One region of the Pseudoalteromonas sp. UG3-2 genome, then DNA from elsewhere that is predicted to be linked to it. Evidence: predicted binding sites of a transcription regulator. Region 1 holds the regulator's gene; each other region holds the start of a gene.
The links. The regulator FliA, encoded in region 1, starts transcription of late flagellar genes. The targets are predictions, from matches to a motif close to CTAAAGNTNNNNNNNNNNNNGCCGATA.

Region 1 (7,136 bases):
GGGAGGCGTTGGTAAAACCAATGTTTCATTAAACACGGCCATCGCAATGGGACAGCAGGGCCAGCGAGTATTGGTGTTGGATGCCGACTTAGGCTTGGCAAACTGTGATGTCATGTTAGGCCTTAGGGTTGAGAAAAACTTATCTCATGTGTTATCAGGTGAGTGCGAATTAGAAGAAATTTTAGTGGAAGGCCCCGCTGGGATTAAAATTGTGCCAGCAACGTCAGGCTCGCAAAATATGGTTGAGCTGACCCCAGCGGAACATGCTGGTTTAATTCGAGCATTCAGTGAGCTTGATAGCCACTTTGACGTATTAATTGTTGACACCGCAGCAGGTATCTCTGACATGGTGTTAAGCTTTTCCCGCGCTGCCCAAGATGTGGTTGTGGTGGTGTGTGACGAACCTACCTCCATTACGGACGCTTACGCGCTAATTAAAGTGCTCAGTCGTGAGCACGGTGTCTATCGTTTTAAAATTGTTGCAAATATGGTGCGTAGCTTGCGTGAGGGACAAGAGTTGTTTGCTAAACTCTCCAAAGTAACGGACCGATTTTTAGATGTTGCCCTAGAGCTAGTGGCAACCGTGCCATTTGATGAAAACATGCGAAAATCGTCGCGGCGGCAAAAGGCCATCGTCGATTTATTTCCAAGCTCACCAGCGGCTGTGGCAATTAAAGGATTGGCATCGAAAGCGGTTAAATGGCCTGTTCCACATCAACCTTCCGGTCATTTAGAATTTTTTATTGAGCAATTAGTGAATGGGTAATTATGGCTTCACCGGTCAATAGAGCGGCGGGATATCAAACTACAGACCACATCCATAAAGTGGTCGAACGGCATGCACCTCTGGTAAAAAAAGTGGCATGTCACCTCATCGCTCGACTTCCGGCTAGTGTGCAACTGGATGATCTAATCCAGTCGGGCATGATTGGGTTAATTGAAGCCACAAAGAATTTTGATGCCAGTAAAGGAGCCAGCTTTGAAACCTTTGCTGGCATTCGTATTCGTGGCGCTATGCTGGATGAAATGCGGCGTGGCGACTGGGCGCCCCGCTCGGTTCATAAGAACAGTCGAATGGTAGCTGAAGCCATATCAGAGCTTGAAGCAAGCCTCGGGCGAGAGCCAAAAGACACTGAAATCGCTGAAAAACTTGATATTACGCTAGATGAGTACCATCATATTTTACATGATGTAAATGCCAGCAAAGTCATAGGGATTGAGGATTTAGGGGTAGATGAAGATGTCATAACCCCTGCCAACAGCGACTTTGCGCTAGACAAACCGTTTAATAACGTTAAAAATGAACGTTTTAATTCGTCTTTAGTGGAAGCGATAAAATCCTTACCAGAGCGCGATGCGATGGTGTTGTCACTTTACTATAACGATGAAATGAATTTAAAAGAGATTGGCGCCATTCTCGATGTCAGTGAATCTCGAGTAAGTCAAATTCACGGTCAGGCAATGATTAAGCTAAAAGCAAAAATCAATGACTGGATAAATTAAAGTAAATAAATAGTTGGGTTCGAACCTCACTGGAGGAAGTTTTGGATAAGAACATGAAAATTCTCGTGGTTGATGATTTCTCTACTATGAGAAGAATAATCAAAAACCTATTAAGAGATTTAGGCTTTACCAATGTTCAAGAAGCTGATGATGGTAGTACAGCACTTCCGATGCTACAAAATCAGGAGTTTGACTTTGTAGTCACTGATTGGAATATGCCAGGAATGCAGGGCATTGACCTGCTGCGCGCCATTCGTGCAGATGAGAAGTTAAAACACATTCCAGTGCTAATGGTAACGGCGGAAGCAAAAAAAGAGCAGATCGTAGCGGCGGCGCAAGCTGGGGTAAATGGCTACATCGTTAAACCGTTCACAGCAGGTACACTGAAGACCAAGCTTGAAAAAGTATTTGAGCGGTTAGGCTAACAGCAAGGGGGAATGGCCTATGTCTGTGAATGCTGCGCCTCAAATCACACTTGAACAAGCAAAACAGCTAGTAGAGTATCTCGAGCAAGGTGAGCAAGAAAAAGCTGACCAACTTATTTTAGAGGCTGCAAACAAAGAGCAATCTGAGCTTTTCGCTGAGGTCGGTAAGTTGACTCGTCAACTTCATGAGTCGTTAAAAAACTTCGAGCTAGACACGCGACTGGCTGACCTTACCACAGAGGCCATACCGGATGCCAAGCAGCGTTTAAATTACGTCATGGAACTGACGGAGAGCGCTGCCAACAAAACCATGGACGCGGTGGAAGAAAGCTTGCCCTTAGCACAAGATTTGGCCGAAGAAATAGCACAAATAAAGCCCACATGGGATCGCCTAATGAATCGAGATATCGAGCTTGGCGAGTTTAAATCTCTGTGTCACGATCTTGACAGCTTTATGCAGTCGTCTAAAACCCGTACCGATGAACTACAAAGCTTGATGACCAATGTGTTGATGGCCCAAGATTATCAAGATTTGACGGGCCAGGTAATTCGACGCGTTATTGAGCTGGTAAGAGAAGTCGAAGACAGTCTCATCAACCTATTAACTGTTTTCAGCAATGGCGATGAAGAACAGTTACGGGCACAAACGAAAGAAAATGAAGTAAAAACAGCAGAGACTGTCAATGAATTGTCTGGGCCTGAAGGCCCTATTATTGATGCTGAATCGCGAGACGACGTGGTATCAGGTCAAGATGAAGTCGATGACTTGTTATCTAGTTTAGGCTTCTAGTTGGAGAATGAGAGTATGAGCTTTGAAGTCGATGAAGATATCCTCCAGGACTTTCTAGTTGAAGCGGGTGAAATTCTAGAGTTACTATCAGAACAGCTTGTTGAACTAGAAAACAATCCTGAAGATAAGGAACTTCTCAACGCAATTTTCCGTGGCTTCCATACCGTGAAAGGGGGCGCTGGGTTCTTAGGCATGACAGAACTGGTCGATGCCTGCCATGGTGCGGAAAACGTGTTTGATACCTTACGACAAGGTCAAAGAACAGTCACCTCTGAGTTAATGGACGTTATCTTGCAAGCGCTTGATACCATTAATGAGATGTTTTCGTGTATTCAAAGTCGTGAAGAACCAGAAGCGGCCGATCCAGAGTTACTGAAAACGCTACATAAGCTCAGCCAACCAGAGTCAGAAGATGAAGCTGCCGTAGAAGCGCCAGCTGCAGCAACTGACCCAGAACCCGAACCTGACCCCGAACCCGAGAGCCCTGCAGTAAGCGCAGACGACGTGCTGTTTGATATGGATGACAGTGGCGGCGATGATGCGGGTGGTATTGACGAAATTACCGAAGAAGAATTTGAAAACCTACTAGATGAGCTCCATGGCTCAGGTAAAGGGCCTGCACCGACTTCCTCTCAACCAGCTGAACAAGACCAAACTGGTAGCGACGACGGCGATATTACCGATGATGAATTTGACAGTCTATTGGACGAGCTGCATGGCGTAGGTAAATTTGGTGGAGCCACCAATGTTGAGCCACCCCCAGCCGCTCCAGAGCCGCCAGCGGCAAGCCCCAGCTCTGGCTCTGATGACGATGAAGAAATTACCGACGATGAGTTCGAGGCGCTGCTAGATGAATTACATGGTAAGGGCGGGGCGCCAAAGCCGGTAGACGAGCCTGCTCCAGCGCAGCCCAGCAAACCAGAGCCTGCGGCAGCGAAACCAGCGCCAAAGCCTGAGCCGAAGCCGGCTGTAAAACCCGCCGCAAAACCGGAACCGCAAGCCGCTAAGCCCACTGAAGCCCCAGCTGCCGAGCCGAAAAAAGCCGCTGCTGCGCCAGCTAAAAAGCCAGCGCCACAGGCAGAAACCACCGTTCGCGTTGATACTAGCCGGTTAGACGAAATCATGAATATGGTGGGTGAGCTGGTGCTGGTGCGTAATCGCTTGGTGAGCTTAGCCAATAACAGCAACAGCGAGAGCATGGGCAAAGCCATTTCTAATTTGGATGTGGTTACGGCTGATTTGCAAGGCGCGGTGATGAAAACACGGATGCAGCCAATCAAAAAAGTATTTGGCCGCTTCCCACGCGTAGTAAGAGACCTAGCTCGAAGCCTGAAAAAAGAAATAAACTTGGTCTTAGAAGGTGAAGACACCGATTTAGATAAAAACCTTGTGGAAGCACTGGCCGACCCATTGGTTCACTTAGTTCGTAACTCAGTTGACCACGGCATCGAAATGCCAGACATTCGAGAAGCCGCAGGCAAACCAAGAACGGGTACGGTCACTTTATCTGCGTCGCAAGAGGGCGATCATATCCTGCTAACCATCCGCGACGATGGTGCCGGTATGGATGCTGAGAAACTTAAGAAAATAGCCATCAGCAAAGGCGTGATTGACTCGGATCAAGCCAGCCGTTTATCCGATACCGAAGCGTACAACCTGATTTTTGCACCGGGCTTCTCCACCAAAGAGGAGATTTCAGATATTTCTGGCCGTGGTGTTGGCATGGATGTCGTTAAGACCAAAATCACGCAGCTAAATGGTCAGGTCAATATACAGTCTGAGTTAGGCGTTGGTACGGTATTGGAAATTAAAGTGCCGTTGACCTTAGCTATTTTGCCGACCTTAATGGTGATGGTAGGCGAGCAGACATTTGCCTTGCCGCTGGCCGCGGTAAGCGAAATTTTCCATTTAGACTTAACCAAGACCAATGTAGTGGATGGTCAGCTCACCATCATTGTGCGTGAAAAAGCCATTCCACTGTTCTACCTCGAGCACTGGTTAGTAAAAGGTGCAGACAGAACTATGCGCAAAGCCGAAGGGCATGTTGTGATTGCCCAAATCGGTACTAAGCAGGTGGGCTTTGTGGTGGACTCACTCATTGGTCAAGAAGAAGTTGTGATTAAGCCTTTGGATGCATTATTACAAGGAACGCCTGGTATGGCTGGCGCAACCATCACGTCAGATGGCGGTATCGCCTTAATCCTTGATGTGCCCAATTTATTAAAGCACTACGCATAATCATTTTATGGCGTAGTTCGAATTCTAGAGCAGCGAGAGCTGCTCTGCTGTAGAGCAAATTAAAGAGCGTTGCCAATGGCAGTTAAAGTGTTAGTCGTAGACGACTCCAGTTTTTTTCGTCGTCGAGTTAGTGAAATACTAGAAAAAGACAGTGGCATAGAGGTCATTGATTTTGCAGTAAATGGCAAAGAAGCAGTAGACAAAGCGGCTTCATTGCGTCCTGATGTAATCACCATGGATGTGGAAATGCCGGTGTTGGATGGCATTAGTGCTGTGAAACAAATCATGCAAGCCTCTCCCACGCCAATTTTGATGTTTTCTTCGTTAACCCGAGAAGGTGCTAGTGCGACGCTGGATGCACTTGAAGCGGGCGCCGTCGACTTCCTCCCGAAAAAGTTTGAAGACATTGCCAGGAACAGCGAAGAGGCAATCAAGTCGCTGCAAAATAAGGTCAAAGAAATTGGTCGTAAGCGTGTTAGTCGCTTTACTCGCCCAAGTTCCCCAGCACCAGCTAAGCGCTCGGAGCCTAACATTGCGACCAGACAAACGCCTACTCGCCAAACTGTGCCGCAACCGGACAGAACGTTTCAGCGCAGCGGCAGTGGTGCCAGTAGTAGCCAAGTAAAAGCATCGGGCAAAAAGTATGGCCTAGTGGCAATTGGCACTTCAACGGGTGGGCCAGTGGCATTGCAAACCATCTTAACGCAAATTCCAGCGAACTTTCCTCACCCGATTTTGCTTGTGCAACACATGCCAGCAGCATTTACACCAGCGTTTGCTGCGCGACTGAATAGCTTGTGTAAGATAAAAGTTAAAGAAGCAGAGCAAGGTGATCGCTTGAAGCCTGGTATGGCGTACTTGGCACCCGGTGGTAAGCAAATGATGGTTGAAAGCCGAGGGGGAGCTAAAACACTGAAAGTGTTCGAAGATGATAGCCCTAGAATTACGTATAAGCCCAGTGTTGACGTCACCTTTGCCAGTGTGGCTAAAGCTTATGGCGGCGACGCCTTAGCCATTGTACTCACCGGTATGGGAGCCGACGGTCGTGATGGTGCGCGGATGTTAAAACAAGTGGGCGCTACTATCTGGGCGCAAGACGAAGCAACCTGTGTGGTTTATGGTATGCCGCAAGCGGTGGCCAGTGCGGGGCTTGCTGCAGATAACATTGCCCTTAATGATTTTGCTTTGCGTATTAATAAAGAAGCTGGTAATGGTTAATGCCATAGTGAATAATGCCTTACATAAGCCAAGCAAGGCAGTTTAAGCTTGTTAAAAATCATGATAATAAAGCGCTAAGAGTAAGGGTCAAACAGTGAAGATTTGGACGGTAGCTAATCAAAAGGGCGGAGTAGGAAAAACGACGACCACGGTTAGCCTTGGTGGTATTTTAGCTGAGCAAGGTTATAAAGTGCTGCTGATCGATACCGACCCTCATGCTTCACTGACTTATTATTTTGGCATCGACTCTGAAGAGCTTGAGGTCAGTGTTTACGATATATTTGCCCGTGGCAATAGCATGACCAGTGAGGAAATCTTACAGTCTTTGTGTCCATCCACCATTGAAAACCTTGATATTTTGCCCGCGACCATGGCAATCGCTACTTTGGATAGAAGTATGGGTAGCAAAACGGGGATGGGGCTAATTCTGAAAAAGTCTTTAGAAAAAATTGCCAGTGAATACGACTACGCGATTTTAGATTGTCCGCCGGTGCTGGGAGTATTGATGGTGAACGCATTGGCCGCCAGCGAGCGTATTTTAGTGCCAGTGCAAACTGAGTTTTTAGCACTGAAAGGGTTAGATAGGATGATGCGCACGATGGAGCTTATGCAAAGCTCACAACATAAGCAGTATCAATATACTATTATACCTACTATGTACGATAAACGGACCAAAGCTTCATTGGAGGCATATAAAACCTTAGTGGCAAATTATAAAGACGCAGTTTGGCCTGGCGTAGTGCCAGTCGACACTAAATTCCGTGATGCCAGTTTGGCGCAACAAGTGCCAGTGCAGTTCTGCCCGAAGTCACGGGGCGTTTTTGCCTACCGAGCATTACTCGACTATTTGCAGCAACTGGGCTAGAAGAAAGATGACTAAGCATTTGTTTGCTAACGAAAAGGTGATGAAACAATACCTTGGGGCGCTACTGCAAGAAGAGCCTGAGGAAGTCAGCCATGAG
Region 2 (7,136 bases), 3.1 Mb from region 1:
CTTAAATCGTACGCACCTTGGTGAGTTTCTCCATCAGCACCCACCACACCAGCGCGGTCAATAGCAAACAGGACTGGTAAGTTCTGTAGTGCCACATCGTGAATAAGCTGATCGTATGCCCGTTGTAAAAACGTCGAGTAAATCGCCACAACCGCGTTCAAGCCTTCACAGGCAAATCCTGCACCAAGGGTCACGGCGTGTTGCTCGGCAATGGCAACATCAAAATATTGCTGTGGATACTCTTTTGAGAAGCGCACTAGCCCAGAGCCTTCGCGCATAGCCGGCGTTATGGCCATCAGCTTGCTGTCTTCGGCGGCCATGTCACAGAGCCAGTCGCCAAACACTTTTGAGAAGGTCGGGGCACTGGGTTTGGATTTCGGTAGACTGTGCACGCTAGGATCAAACTTAGGCACGCCGTGGTAGCCAATAGGATCGGCTTCTGCAGGTTTGTACCCTTTGCCTTTTTGCGTCTTGATGTGCAGCAGTTGCGGGCCTTTTAGGCTGCGCATATTACGCAGCGTGTCGACTAACATGCCAACATCATGGCCGTCGATGGGGCCAATATAGTTAAAGCCCAGCTCTTCGAAGAAAGTCCCCGGTATAATCATACCTTTGAGGTGTTCTTCCATTCTTCCAGCCAGCTCTTTCACCGGCGGTACTCCTGAAAGCAGCTTTTTGCTGCCTTCACGAATATTGGTGTAAAAGCTGCCAGAAAGAATTTTTGCAAACTGGTTGTTCAATGCCCCGACGTTTTCAGAAATCGACATTTCATTATCGTTGAGGATCACCAGCATATCTGGATTGACGTCGCCAGCGTGATTCATGGCTTCAAATGCCATGCCCGCGGTCATGGCACCATCGCCAATCACCGCCACCGTTTTTCTGCCTTGGCCTTCTTTTTCAGCGGCAATGGCCATAGCCAATGCGGCAGAAATAGACGTACTTGAGTGACCGACACTAAAGGTATCGTATTCACTTTCGCCACGATAAGGGAACGGGTGGAGGCCATCTTTTTGGCGAATGCTATGCATTTGGTCACGGCGACCTGTGAGTATTTTGTGGGGGTAGGCTTGATGGCCAACGTCCCAAACTAACCTGTCGGTTGGGGTCGAGTAGACGTAGTGCAATGCCACTGTAAGCTCAACGGTGCCTAAACCCGAAGCAAGATGGCCACTGCTTTGTGACACTGAATCGAGTAAGTAGGCACGTAACTCATCACTAAGCGCCATTAACTTGTGTTGTGGTAGTTGACGAAGCTGACTCGGTTCGTCAATTAACGCCAATAAAGGATACTTGCTGCTATCAAGTTTCATGGTAATTATCAGAGTCCTAAGCGAGCCTGTGCAAGCAAATTGGTATAAATTGGCACGACTCACTGCAAAGTTATTAAAATTCTTCAGCAACTGGTCATATTATTACGTTCACCAGTTTTTACAAAGCAATTGTGTCTTTTTTCTTACGCCTGAGTGCTTAATGATCTCTGGCAATAATATAATTGGCTAACGCCGCCAGGGTTTGCGTATTTCCTGGTACATCCTCTAAGGCTTGCAAGGCGGTATCTATCAACTGCTCTGCTTTCAGTTGTGCTTGTGGTAGTCCAAGTAATGCTGGGTAGGTCGCTTTGTTGTGACCTAGGTCCGAGCCTTGTGGTTTGCCCAGTGTAGCCGTATCGCCCTCAACATCAAGAATGTCATCTCTAACCTGAAAGGCCAGACCAATGGCGTTACCATAGGTACGCATGGCGCTACGCACTTGATCAGTGATGGTATCGCTGCGGCCGCACAGCAAGCCCAGTTCAATAGCGCTGTTCAGTAAGGCACCGGTTTTTAAGCGGTGAATACGCTCAAGTTCGCTGATGGTGATGGCTTTATCTGTGGCGGCGATATCAAGCGCTTGCCCACCCACCATACCTTGCAACCCTGAGGCTTTAGCCAACACTTGGATCATCTGCAGTTGCTGTTGCTGGCTGACTGCAAAGCTGTGATTGCTTAGCAACTCAAACGCCAAGGTTTGTAGGGCGTCGCCTGCTAAAATGGCCGTTGCTTCATCATACATAACATGACAAGTCGGGCGCCCGCGCCTGAGATCGTCGTCGTCCATGGCTGGCAAGTCATCGTGAACCAAAGAGTAACTGTGAATACATTCAATGGCTGCCGCAGCACGGTTAAGGTCTTCAGCGTCAGCGCCAAACAGCTCACCTGTACTGAATACTAAAAATGGCCGTAACCGTTTGCCGCCATTTTCGATGCTGTATCGAGTTGCTGCTTTGATGGTGTCATCGGTGTCGAGCTGTTGTGCAAAGTAGTCGACAATGGTGCTTTCTACTCGAGATTTGGCACGTTCTAATTGTGTGTGTAGTTCGTTGGACATTATGCTTCGTTATCAAATGGCTTTAACTGCGCTTGTTCGCCTTCGCCCATTAAAATGGCAACCTGTTGTTCAGCTTGTTGGAGCTTTTGATTGGAGGCGTTGGCCAGCTTAATGCCGCGCTCAAACTGTTTTAATGCTTGGTCAAGCGCTAAACTGCCATTTTCCATATCTGCAACAATTTGCTCAAGTTCTTGCATGGCTTCTTCAAAGCTTAAGTTTTCTGGTTTTTTAACCGCCATAAGTAACATTGACCTGTAATATGAAAGTGCAGCAATTTTAGGGGGATTGGGCGCAGAGGTCAAAAAAACCCGCGACTTTTTGATCCCAGTGCGTATCGTCATCACAAGATCTGCTATAAACTCGCATTTTAAACACTTTTTAATATAATAGTGTTAAGTTGTAGCAAAACTTGCCGATAAACCGAATAATAATAACTGCGTGATTTATCACAAATAACTTCCCCCGGAGGACATGTGGATTTAGCAACGGTAATAGGGATCCTGGGTGCCATAGGTTTGATTATTATGTCTATGGTACTAAGTAGTGATGGCCAGGTCGCGATGTTCTATAACACGCCTTCCGTCGTTATCGTATTTGGTGGCTCGATCTTCATCGTGTTATCCAACTTTACCTTAGGTCAGTTCTTTGGCATCGGTAAAGTGGCCGCAAAGGCCTTTATGTTCAAAATTGAAACCCCAGAAGAATTGATCGAAAAAGCCGTTGAACTTGCTGACTCTGCTCGTAAAGGGGGCTTTTTGGCGCTGGAAGAAGCGGAAATTCCCAACCAGTTTATGCGTAAGGGCGTAGACATGCTGGTGGATGGTCACGATGCCGACGTGGTACGTGCTACCTTACAAAAAGACATTGCATTAACGACCAATCGCCATGAAATGGGGGCGGGGTTATTTAAATCACTGGCAGATATTGCTCCGGCAATGGGGATGATTGGTACCCTTATCGGGCTAGTGGCGATGCTATCTAACATGGATGACCCAAAAGCCATCGGTCCGGCAATGGCCGTGGCACTCTTAACCACTTTGTATGGTGCCTTCTTAGCCAACGTGGTTGCTATCCCAATTCAAACCAAGTTGGAATTGCGTAAAGACGAAGAAGAGCGCAACCAACGCCTCATTCTGGATGCGGTGTTAGGCATTCAAGATGGTCAAAATCCGAAAGTCATTGAAGGTATTCTGAAAAATTATTTACCTGAGTCTAAGCGTGGTGTCGAGGCCGAGGAGTAACTATGTCAGATGAAAAAGAATGCAAATGTCCACCGCCTGGCCTGCCGGCTTGGATGGGGACGTTTGCCGATCTGATGTCGTTGCTAATGTGCTTTTTCGTATTGCTATTGGCTTTCTCGGAAATGGACGTGCTTAAGTTTAAGCAAATTGCAGGCTCAATGAAGTTTGCTTTCGGGGTGCAAAACAAAATTGAAGTAAAAGACATTCCCAAGGGCACCAGCGTCATTGCGATGGAGTTCACGCCAGGTAAACCAGAACCCACTCCCATTGAAACCATTCAACAACAAACCGTTGAGATGACCCAGCAAATGCTGGAATTTCAAGCGGGCGATGAGTCATCAGCAGGGGGGCGTCAGGAGCAGCGTGGCAACAAACGTGGCGGTGAGTCTTCGAGCACTGCTCAGCAACAGGCCTCTACACAGGCCGTTGCTTCTGCCGATCAAGAACAAGTTAACGAGTTGGTGAAAAAGATAGCGCAGCAGTTAGAAAAGCAAATTATGGACGGCGCTATTGAACTGGAGTCACTGGGGCAACAAATCATTATCCGCATTCAAGAGAACGGCTCTTTTCCCGCCGGTAGCGCGTTTTTACAGCCCAAATTTGAGCCTGTGATTGAAGATATTGCCGAGTTACTTAAAGACGTACCTGGTGAAATCACCGTATCAGGCCACACCGATGATTTTCGCGTTACCAATGAGCTTTATTCCAATAACTGGGACTTATCTGCCACTCGAGCGGTGGCGGTAGCCAGCGTAATGGAGGGAGTTCCGGGTTTTGATAAAAACCGCATGGTGGTAGTAGGGCACGCCGACACTCGGCCGTTGGTTCCCAATGAAACCAACGCTGACAGGCGCCGCAACCGCCGCGTAGAGATTTCTATTCTGCAAGGCAAGCCGAAAGAATCTGATCCCATTGAAGTAAGAGAAAATTAATTACATCTTATTACGCAACAGTTATTCTCATTGTCAATGTTGCAACCTTGTGGCGTTAATAAGCTTTTGGCAGCTAAGAAAGCGGCGCAAGACCTAAAGCAGCATGGCGAGACTAGCTGCTAAGCAGCCAGTCACGAATGGCGTTTAGCCAAGGCTTGGGATCAATCCCGCCATTTGCATAAATTGCGAAGAGATGATCATTATCCCAAACAGAGCGGCTAACCCCAGCCCCAGGTTTCCACCTTTCACTCGATAGCCTTCAGCGCCTCGTATTTTTCGTTGCTTCCAGACCATGGCTACAGGCAGGAAAACCGCTAACACAACCAGTGCAATGGCGGCGTAACCCAGTGCCATAATAAACCCTTTAGGATAAAACAAGGCAAAGCCCAGCGGTGGCAAAAAGGTAATTAGCGCGGTTTTAATGCGATCTTTACTGGTATTTTGCTTTTTAAAGGCATCGGCAAAAAAGTCGAACAGTCCTAAACTCACACCTAAGAACGAAGTCGCCAGCGCTAAGTCAGCAAACACCGTCACAAACACTTGAACATTGTCGTTGTGAGCAATGGCAGAAATACTACTGACAAAGCCAGGTAAGCCTTTGCTGGCCATTAGGCTTTCTTGACCCATTACGCCTTGGCTTAATAATTGCCAAAAGACATAAATGATGAGTGGCAGCGAGGCGCCAAACATCATCACTCTGCGCAATTGACGAATATCGACGCCCACGTATTTTACGATAGACGGGATAGAGCCATGAAAGCCAAACGAAGTAAAAATGACAGGAATGGCGGCGATCACTAAACCTTGCTCTACCGGCATGTCGACTAAGTGCTGACCATGGACGTAGGGCGTTAAGATAAAAAATAAACTGGCCAACACCACTACTTTAATGGTGAATAGCAACTGATTCAGCTTATCCACCGTGCCGGTGCCTAAAGTAACTATGGTGGCAATCACTAAGGCCAATAGAATTGAGCCGGCTTGAGGTGAGACCTCACTGCCAACTAAATTGATCAGTTTGGTTTGTAGCTGAGAGCCGCCGCCAGCGATATAGGCGGCACACAGGGCATAAAATAAAAAGATCATGGAGAAGTTAGCAATATACTGTCCTGGTTTACCCAATAAGTTTTTTGCCAGTGTATTTAAGGTGGCGTTCTGATCGGCATACTGATGCACTTCCAGCATGAGTAATGCAGTGTAGGTCATTAGTAGCCAAGTGGCGGCCAGTAAAATGATGGCAGTAGAAAACCCCAGCCCTGCAGATGCGATGGGCAGAGCTAGCATGCCCGCACCGATGGTCGTCCCTGCGACAATCAGCATGCTGCCCAGCGTTTTATTTTTAAGCACGTTTTGCCCCTGATTATTATTTTCTGGAGTGGCAAGATATAACGAATGACGCACAATTGAAATAGTTTTGCCATGACAGGCAAGTTTACAGCGGGGCAAATTAAGTAAATGAAAGATGACAGCTACCCAGATTTAAGGGCTGTGGCTGCATAGCTAAGTTTACGTCAACGAATAGCCACAAAAAAAGCCGCGATGAGCGGCTTTTTTAACACCACGGTTGTGGTAGCCGTTATTTTACTTCTTTACCAGCGGCTTGTTGGTCAGCGTGGTAGCTAGAGCGTACAAATGGACCACAAGCGGCATGGGTGAAACCAATGTCATCGGCATAGTCTTTCAATGCGTCAAATTCTGCCGGTGGCACGTAGCGCTTTACTGGCAGGTGGTGTTTTGAAGGCTGGAGATATTGACCCACAGTCAACATATCGACCTTGTACTCACGTAGGTCACGCAGCACTTCTTCAATTTCACTCATTTCTTCACCGAGCCCCACCATTAACCCTGACTTGGTTTTCACTTCTGGGTGCATTTCTTTAAAACGGCGTAATAACTCTAACGACCACTTATAGTCCGCTCCCGGGCGCGCCAGTTTATACAAGCGTGGTGCGGTTTCGAGATTGTGGTTAAAGACATCGGGTGGTGTTTCGCTAAGAATTTCCAATGCCCGGTCCATGCGGCCACGAAAATCTGGTACCAGAATTTCAATGGTGATCCCAGGGTTGTGTTTACGGATCTCGCGAATACAATCGGCAAAGTGCTGGGCTCCGCCATCACGCAAGTCGTCGCGGTCAACTGAAGTGATAACCACGTAGTTAAGTTTCATGTCTTTAATGGTCAGTGCCAGCTTTTCCGGCTCTGCAGCATCCGGTTTTAGCGGACGACCATGAGCAACATCACAGAATGGGCAACGGCGAGTACAAATGGCCCCTAAAATCATAAAGGTAGCCGTACCATGATTAAAGCATTCTGATAGGTTAGGGCAAGACGCCTCTTCACAAACAGAGTGCAAGCCGTGTTTACGCATTGCTTGTTTGATGCCATCGATGCGCTCGCTCGACTTTGGTAAGCGGATCTTAAGCCAATCTGGCTTTCTGAGCATTTCATCGCGTTCTGTTGGCATCACTTTTACTGGGATCAATGCCATTTTTTCAGCATCGCGGAGCTTTACCCCAGGCTCCATTTTGACTGCTTTACTCATTCGTTTTCAAACCCTTCAGTGTATTCAACATGCTCGGCGTTTATACGTTCT
Region 3 (7,136 bases), 1.4 Mb from region 1:
TAAAGACATCAAATGGCACCACACTACCGAGCTTTTCTAAGCGCTTTTTATCGCCTTCACGCTCTGCCATAGCCCGCTTTCGCGCTAATGAACCTGGTAATGTCATGCGCAAAAAATAGCCAAAAAATTGCAAGTAGCCTAATCCCATCATCATGCCCAATACCGGAGGCAGATGCAGCAGGCTGTGGCACAACACCGCGGTGGCTACCGTAAGTAAAAACAGCGCCAAAATTCGCAATGCGCCACGTTTGAGCTCAACGCGCTCATAGACCGCAGACGGTTTTTTTGCCGCGACGAAATAACTCATGATGGCCGCGGGCACGAGGTAGTTCACTAAAGCAGGCACAAACAGCACCAAAAACTCACTAAAATGCACCATGCCAGATTGCCACACCATTAAGGTGGTAATATCACCAAATGGACTGAACGCGCCACCGGCATTGGCAGCAATGACAATATTGATGCAGCTAAGGTTGATAAAGGCCCTGTCACCTTCAGCCACTTTCATCACCACCGCACACATCAGTAATGCCGTAGTTAAGTTATCGGCAATGGGAGAAATAAAAAAGGATAAGAAACCGGTGATCCAAAAAAGATTTTGATAGCTAAAGCCTTTTTGGATCATCCATGCCCGCAGGGCATCGAATAGGCGCCGCTCTTCTAGGGCATTGATATAAGTCATGGCCACCAGTAAAAACAGCATTAGCTCGGCAAATTCTAACAAGTTATGGCGAAAGGCGTGCTCGGTGACATCTGGCTGGCCCTGATTAACATAAAACGCGCCGATCATGAGCCAAATCAAACCAGCTGCGACCAAAACCGGTTTAGATTTTCGCATATGGAGTTTTTCTTCCAACATCACTAGGGTATATGCTAAGACAAACACAATAATACAAAGCATGCCTAAGGTGGAGTCAGTGAGATCTAGGGTTCCTTGTGCTGCTAGCGCCTTAAATGGTAGGAGCATGAGTCCAGCACAAAGAAAAAGCAGTGTTCCTGTGGTTTTCATTTTTTTGCCCATTGATGAGTGCAGAAGGATGGCAATTCAGCCGCGCTCACTTTAGCATAGTAAAATGAATATCAGCATTGGACAGAAGTCTAACACAACCAGCAATAGGTACTTCATGCTTCAACTTACGCAACAGCAACAAGCTTCATTACAACAACAATTAACTAGCGATGGCTTTGCGCGCATAGACAATATCTTGGCAGACAACGACGCCGAACAGTTGCACCAATGCTTGCTCGGATTAGACTATAACACCGCACTTTTTCACCAAAATAAGGTAAAAACAGTCACTGATCAGCAGCTTGGGGCGCTTACCCCACAGGAGCGCCAAGTACTATTTGAAGATATCTATAGTGACGCCGCCCAAGGGCTCGGGTTTATGTACTGCAGACACTCAGTTGGAGCGCATAGTCCGAGCGTCTTAAACCAATTGTACCAAAGTCTCAATGCTGCCGCCCTGCAACAACTGATCTCAGACATCAGTGGCGAGCAGATCATTCACACCTCAGCGCAGGCCACTCGTTACATCAGTGGCCAGTATCTCACTCGCCATACCGATGTAGTTGAATCTGAAGGCCGAGTGTATGCTTATGTATTGGGTGTGAGCAAAAACTGGCACCCGGATTGGGGTGGATTACTGCAGCTGTTTGAAAGAGATGGCACGCCAACCACCAGCTACGCACCAAGGTTCAACTCCTTAGTGGTGTTTGACGTCAAAAAATTGCACTCGGTGACTTATGTCGCCCCTTATGCCAAGGGACCACGGCTATCTGTTACTGGTTGGTTTCGTACCAAAGCATAATAATAGCGGGCTCTGCGAGTAGTGCAGAGCCGTTTTTTAATAGCGCTGAGAAATTTTCTCTATGGCGAGAATAAGCGCCAAACCGGCGACCGCCAGCAGCACACAAGCAAGGGTTTGCGGTGCTTGGCCATAAATCTCGCTGTACTGCCATGGCCAAATGTTTGCTTGAGTCAGCGGTTTTTCTACGCCACTGGAATTAACATAGGTGGTGAGTACCTGCTTCCATGGCCACAAAAGGTTTAAGGAACCAATTAAAAACCCCGACAACAGCGCAAAAGTCACTTGTTCATAGTGCTTAAATAGCCAACTTAGCAACCGCGAAAACGACATTAAGCCAACCACACAGCCCAATAAAAATAAACCAATCAGCAATATTTGTAACTGGGTTACTGCCAACAGCACATGGCCATACATGCCCAGTAACAGCAAAATAAAGCTGCCTGAGATCCCCGGTAAAATCATGGCACAAATGGCAATGGTGCCAGATAAGAAGAACATCATGGGTGAAGCCTGGGCTTCTGCGGGCGAGAGCGAGGTAATGATAAAGGCAATCACAGCCCCGATAACACAAGCACTGATATTTACTAACCGCCAACGCGTCACTTGTTTTGCTACGTGAATAAACGACGCCACAATTAGGCCAAAAAAGAACGACCACACCAACAACTGATAATTAGCGAGTAAGTAAGTAATAACTTTCGCCAATGAAGCTGCGCTGACAATTAAGCCAGAGAATACCGCAGTTAAAAAGTTGCCATCGATGTGCTGCCAAGTTGCTTTCACCCCTTGTTGTTTGAGCAGCCGCAAGGCCTCTAAATCAACACTTTTTATCGCCGCTAAGAAACGCGCGTAAATTCCGGTAATAAAAGCAATGGTTCCACCAGAAACCCCAGGGACTACGTCAGCAGCGCCCATTCCAGCCCCCTTCAGAAACATCCAGAGATAGTCGCGTTTGCTATCTTGATACTGCACTCATGCTCTCCTTTGTATTTTTATGGCGCTAATCTTACCGTAATTTCACGCTAAATAGCGACCGCTAAAGCTTTTCACTTCGTTGCCGATAATTAATATCAACCCGCATTAATACTTGCTCAATTTGAGGGAGTAAATCTGACGCTAACTGCGCTAAAAATTTCTTATTTAGAACAACTAAATAGCAAAATTTTTGCCTGGTTATCGACACATTTTCTTGCCTCAAATAGACCACTTAATTAAGCGAGTTGATATTATCATGTTTGTGGATGCTATTACGTTATGATTATCATCGTTTTCTTATTTATTGTCTGGGGTTTATGTGGCACCGCCCTAGCTGCTGAGCACATTAATCCGCCGCCACTTGAGCATTTTTACCAACAAGATGCCGAACGTTTTTATGAGTCCTCTGAGCTGTTAACATTGCAATCAGAGGGCGAGGATTTTTATGTTTTTCATCAGCCCTACATGGCAGCCGCCAAAGCTGGGACAGTGGTATTAATCCCCGATATGCTAGCGCCGCCACTCAACAGCAGTGGCATTAGCTTTTTAGCCCAGCGCTTAAGTGATGACGGCTTTGACACCTATACCATTAGCGCTCCAGGGGTAAGCAGCAGTGCTGATATTTTGCCCCCAGATCTAGGTGCTCAGGCTCCTGAAGAAAATCAGCAAGCAGGCAACAAAGTACTTACTGGCGTCAGTGAGCGCAACCTTGATGACTACAAAACCGCCCTAATTAGCCGCTTTGAAGCGCTCTACAACACCCTTAGCAAAAGCCCAGAAGAGCAACTGGTGGTGGTGGCCTTTGGTAACAGCGCGGGCGTATTTGTAGAGCACTTAGCTACCTTACCGAGCTTGCAAATCGATGCGGTGACGGTAATAAGTCCACAACTGCCTAATGCCGCCCGACAAAAGCACCTTGCTGCAAACTTATCTTTGGTGAGCCCAGCATTACTGGATATCTATTATTCTTTTGACAACCCCAGTGTGGTCGACAGCACCAACATGAGAAAGCGTTGGGCGCTGCGTAATAATAAATACGACTACCGCCAACGCGAGCTATTTGGGGTTAAAACCGATCCGCTTCAGCATCAACGTTTACGCAAAGAGTTGCTGGGCTTTTTACGGGTACTTTAGGTTGCCGCCTTAGGCGCTTGCTTTTTTAAGGTACTCGTAAGCGCTTTGAATATCTTGGCTCTTGCGTTTAGCCACTTCCATCATGTGCTCTGGCAGGCCTTGCGATACCAATTTATCGGGGTGGTGTTGCGCCATCAATTTGCGATATGCCTTTTTAATTTCGCGTTCACTGGCGCCTTCACTTAACCCCAGCACCGCTAAAGCTTGAGTGCGACTCAAGCCCGGATCGGCAGCAGCTTGGCGTTGACCACTGTGGCGTTGCCCTTGCCCTGTTGCATTCGAGCGACGGAATTCAAACTCAGCTTGGTAACGCTTTAATAAAAATAAGAAGTGCGTTTCAGCAAAGCCTAAAGATTTTGCCACTTGCTTAAGTAAAGTTTTCTCAGCATCGGAAACGTGGCCATCACAAAACGCCATTTGAATTTGAATTTCTAAAAACAGCTGGCGTAAATCATAACGCCGAGCAAAAGCTTCTTTGAAGTCGCCCACCGCTTCTTTAATCGAAAAGTCAGCTGCTTTTCCGGCATTGAAGGCACGTTGTGCTTCGCGGCGCTCTTCCCCTTCAAGTCCCATTTCGGTCATAAATGCTGATGCGGCTTGAATATGAATTTCACTGACGCGACCATTTGACTTGGCAATATGTCCCATTACCGCAAAGCAACTAGAGAAAAACAGCGCCTGACGCTCATGAAGGTCTTCCCCTTTCATAAACCCTTGAAAGCCGCCTACTTTGTCAAAGTCTTGCTTTAAACCACGGTCAAATAAGTGCCCCAGATAAAAGCCTAGAATCGCGCCTAACCAGCGCCCAAATAAGAACCCAAAAATGGTACCGAGTAACTTACCCCACATGCTAACCTCTTCCTACTTTGTCATTTATCAACGCCAAACGCTCTGGGGTGCCAATATCATCCCACTGACCAAGATACAGCTCGGTTGAGACGCAATGATTATTAAGGCCTTCTGCAAGCATAGGGCCCAGCTTTAAAAACTCAGCCGTGTGATGGCCAAAAAAATCGCGATGATACTTACCTATGCCAGCAAAGGTGTACTTATTACTGTTCAGTGGCTGATGCGCCAGCGCAAAGTCGCCATCAGGGTTATGTGCTGGGTTTTCCACCAACACAATATGCGCTAAACATTCGCCTGGGGTATCACTGCCCAACTGCAAAGCAGTTAAACTGCTGCAGTCATAGTCCGTGAACACATCGCCATTAATCACCACAAACTGGTCACTGTCTTGGCATAATAACGGCAAGGCTTTTATAATCCCACCTGCAGTCTCCAACCCCCCTTCGGGCTCCTGACTATAACTAATAGTGACACCAAACGCGCTGCCATCACCAAAATAGTCTTTAATGGCTTCGCCCTGCCATGCCAAATTAATCACCACCTCGTCAATGCCGGCATCACGTAAACCTTGCAGGTGGTGCTCTATTAGCGGTCGACCAGCGACCTCCAACATGGGTTTAGGCTTGCTTGCGGTCAACGGCATCATGCGTTTGCCTCGCCCCGCGGCTAATATCATTGCTTTCATGTGTTAACGCTTTGTTTGAGTCAGTTTTACTGCCACTTGAGGCATTATGTCATTTTCGATCCAGCTTGCAAGCCATTGAAAGCTTTCGTGCTTTTTAGACACATCGAGAATGTATTGCAGTGTTGGCTGAATATTGTCGAGGTAACCTGCCTTGCCGTCCCGTTGTAATAGCCGAGTAAAAATCCCCGCCGCTTTTAAGTGGCGCTGAATACCAGTAATATCAAAGTAAAACTGATACTCATGGTAGGTCATGTCAGCCAGTAGCTGAGCGTCTTGCAGTAGCTGATAGCTGTATTGTTGTAACTGGGCAAATTGTTCCGCCGGTAATCGCGTATAACAATCTCGCAGTAATGACACGGCATCGTAAGTGACAGGCCCGGTGACCGCATCTTGATAATCAATTAGAAACCAGCGCTGCTGATGCCAAATCAGATTACGGCTATGAAAGTCACGATGCATGGTGACCTGAGGCTGTTGCAACATCAGCTTGACTAAACTCTCGCTTAATTGTTGCCATTGTACTTGTTGGTAAGGACTCAGCTCAGAGCCAAGCCACTTTTCCACCAACCAGTGACGAAAGATATCCAGCTCCATAGCAATAAAGTCCGCATCATATGGCTTCATTAAGGGATGATGAGGGGTCTTAGCAATGGCAGGGATCTGCTGTAATAAGGCTTGATAGTCAGCGTTAACACTGTCGAGTTCAAGGCGGTCGGCAAGGTGCTCGGTACCCAAGTCTTGCAGTAGCAATAAGCCATTGCTACTGTCTTCGGCAATAATCTTTGGAACATTCAGCCCGTGCTGAGCAAAATGTTGAGTCAGTTCAACGAACACAGTATTGTCGAGTTTATCGGTTGGGCTTTGCATTAAAACCCAAGCATGTTGGCCTTGCCAGACACGAAAATAACGCCGAAAACTGGCATCTGAGGTGATCGCTTGGTAACGGTAGTCGCGGCCGCCTAAAGCCGACTGTAAAAAGACATCAATGGCCGTTGGATTATTCATGAGGTCGTTGTCACACCTTGTTGTTGTAATTGTGTAAATGCTACTGTATTTCGGACCGTTTTCATTTATCATGAGCAGTCTAATCGTAAACGCTTGGCAAATAGGTTATTAAATGCGCAAAATTTGGGGCTTAGCTGTATTTTCGTTATGTCATACTGCAGCTTTTGCTAATACGAACATTGTCGCCGCACAATGTAAAGACTATATGCGACCAGCGAGCTGGAAGCCAGTCGCCGATCTGCCCCAAGGTGCTATTGATATTGTTGCCAATGACGTAGAGCTACAAGGCGTAGACAGCGCCGAATTTTCAGGCAATGTGGTGATTAACTCAAAGACCATGAGTCTTGAAGCTAAGCGTGCGCTTATTGACAAAAAAGAAGGCCTGTTAAGTGCTTCAGGGCCACTGCTGTATCGTGATAAATTTACCAAAGTCAACAGTAACGGTTTGTTTGCCGACCTCAATGCTAACACGATTAGCTTGCTTGGTGCTGAATACGAGTTAACCGAGCAACGCGGCCGCGGTGGTGCGGAAAAACTCTACGCCGCTGATAATCAAATCTCATTACAAAATTCGAGCTTTACTACCTGCCCAAGCACTGAGCCATTTTGGCAAATTGAAGCCAGTAACATAGTGTTGTCACGCGAAGATGGTTGGGGCAAAACTTACAACACCGTAT

Region 2: pomA (flagellar motor protein PomA) is a predicted target of FliA. The motif match lies at 2,762-2,788, and genes of this name have one in related genera.
Region 3: R3P39_RS10050 (DUF3530 family protein) is a predicted target of FliA. The motif match lies at 2,848-2,874, and genes of this name have one in related genera.

Annotation. Positions count from the first base shown of each region.
Region 1 covers NZ_JAWLJU010000002.1:115,539-122,674, forward strand. Annotated here, with positions in the region: gene R3P39_RS03850 (MinD/ParA family protein) at 1-766, shown strand, start outside; gene R3P39_RS03855 (RNA polymerase sigma factor FliA) at 769-1,503, shown strand; gene cheY (chemotaxis response regulator CheY) at 1,545-1,928, shown strand; gene R3P39_RS03865 (protein phosphatase CheZ) at 1,948-2,718, shown strand; gene R3P39_RS03870 (chemotaxis protein CheA) at 2,734-4,956, shown strand; gene R3P39_RS03875 (protein-glutamate methylesterase/protein-glutamine glutaminase) at 5,032-6,174, shown strand; gene R3P39_RS03880 (ParA family protein) at 6,269-7,039, shown strand; gene R3P39_RS03885 (chemotaxis protein CheW) at 7,047-7,136, shown strand, end outside.
Region 2 covers NZ_JAWLJU010000002.1:3,235,573-3,242,708, forward strand. Annotated here, with positions in the region: gene dxs (1-deoxy-D-xylulose-5-phosphate synthase) at 1-1,313, opposite strand, end outside; gene ispA ((2E,6E)-farnesyl diphosphate synthase) at 1,471-2,370, opposite strand; gene xseB (exodeoxyribonuclease VII small subunit) at 2,370-2,609, opposite strand; gene pomA (flagellar motor protein PomA) at 2,844-3,611, shown strand; gene R3P39_RS17765 (flagellar motor protein MotB) at 3,614-4,543, shown strand; gene R3P39_RS17770 (aromatic amino acid transport family protein) at 4,688-5,890, opposite strand; gene lipA (lipoyl synthase) at 6,120-7,085, opposite strand; gene lipB (lipoyl(octanoyl) transferase LipB) at 7,082-7,136, opposite strand, start outside.
Region 3 covers NZ_JAWLJU010000002.1:1,503,751-1,510,886, forward strand. Annotated here, with positions in the region: gene nhaD (sodium:proton antiporter NhaD) at 1-1,009, opposite strand, end outside; gene R3P39_RS10040 (2OG-Fe(II) oxygenase) at 1,125-1,811, shown strand; gene R3P39_RS10045 (DUF368 domain-containing protein) at 1,848-2,783, opposite strand; gene R3P39_RS10050 (DUF3530 family protein) at 3,066-3,920, shown strand; gene djlA (co-chaperone DjlA) at 3,930-4,769, opposite strand; gene murU (N-acetylmuramate alpha-1-phosphate uridylyltransferase MurU) at 4,771-5,454, opposite strand; gene R3P39_RS10065 (aminoglycoside phosphotransferase family protein) at 5,458-6,459, opposite strand; gene lptD (LPS assembly protein LptD) at 6,572-7,136, shown strand, end outside.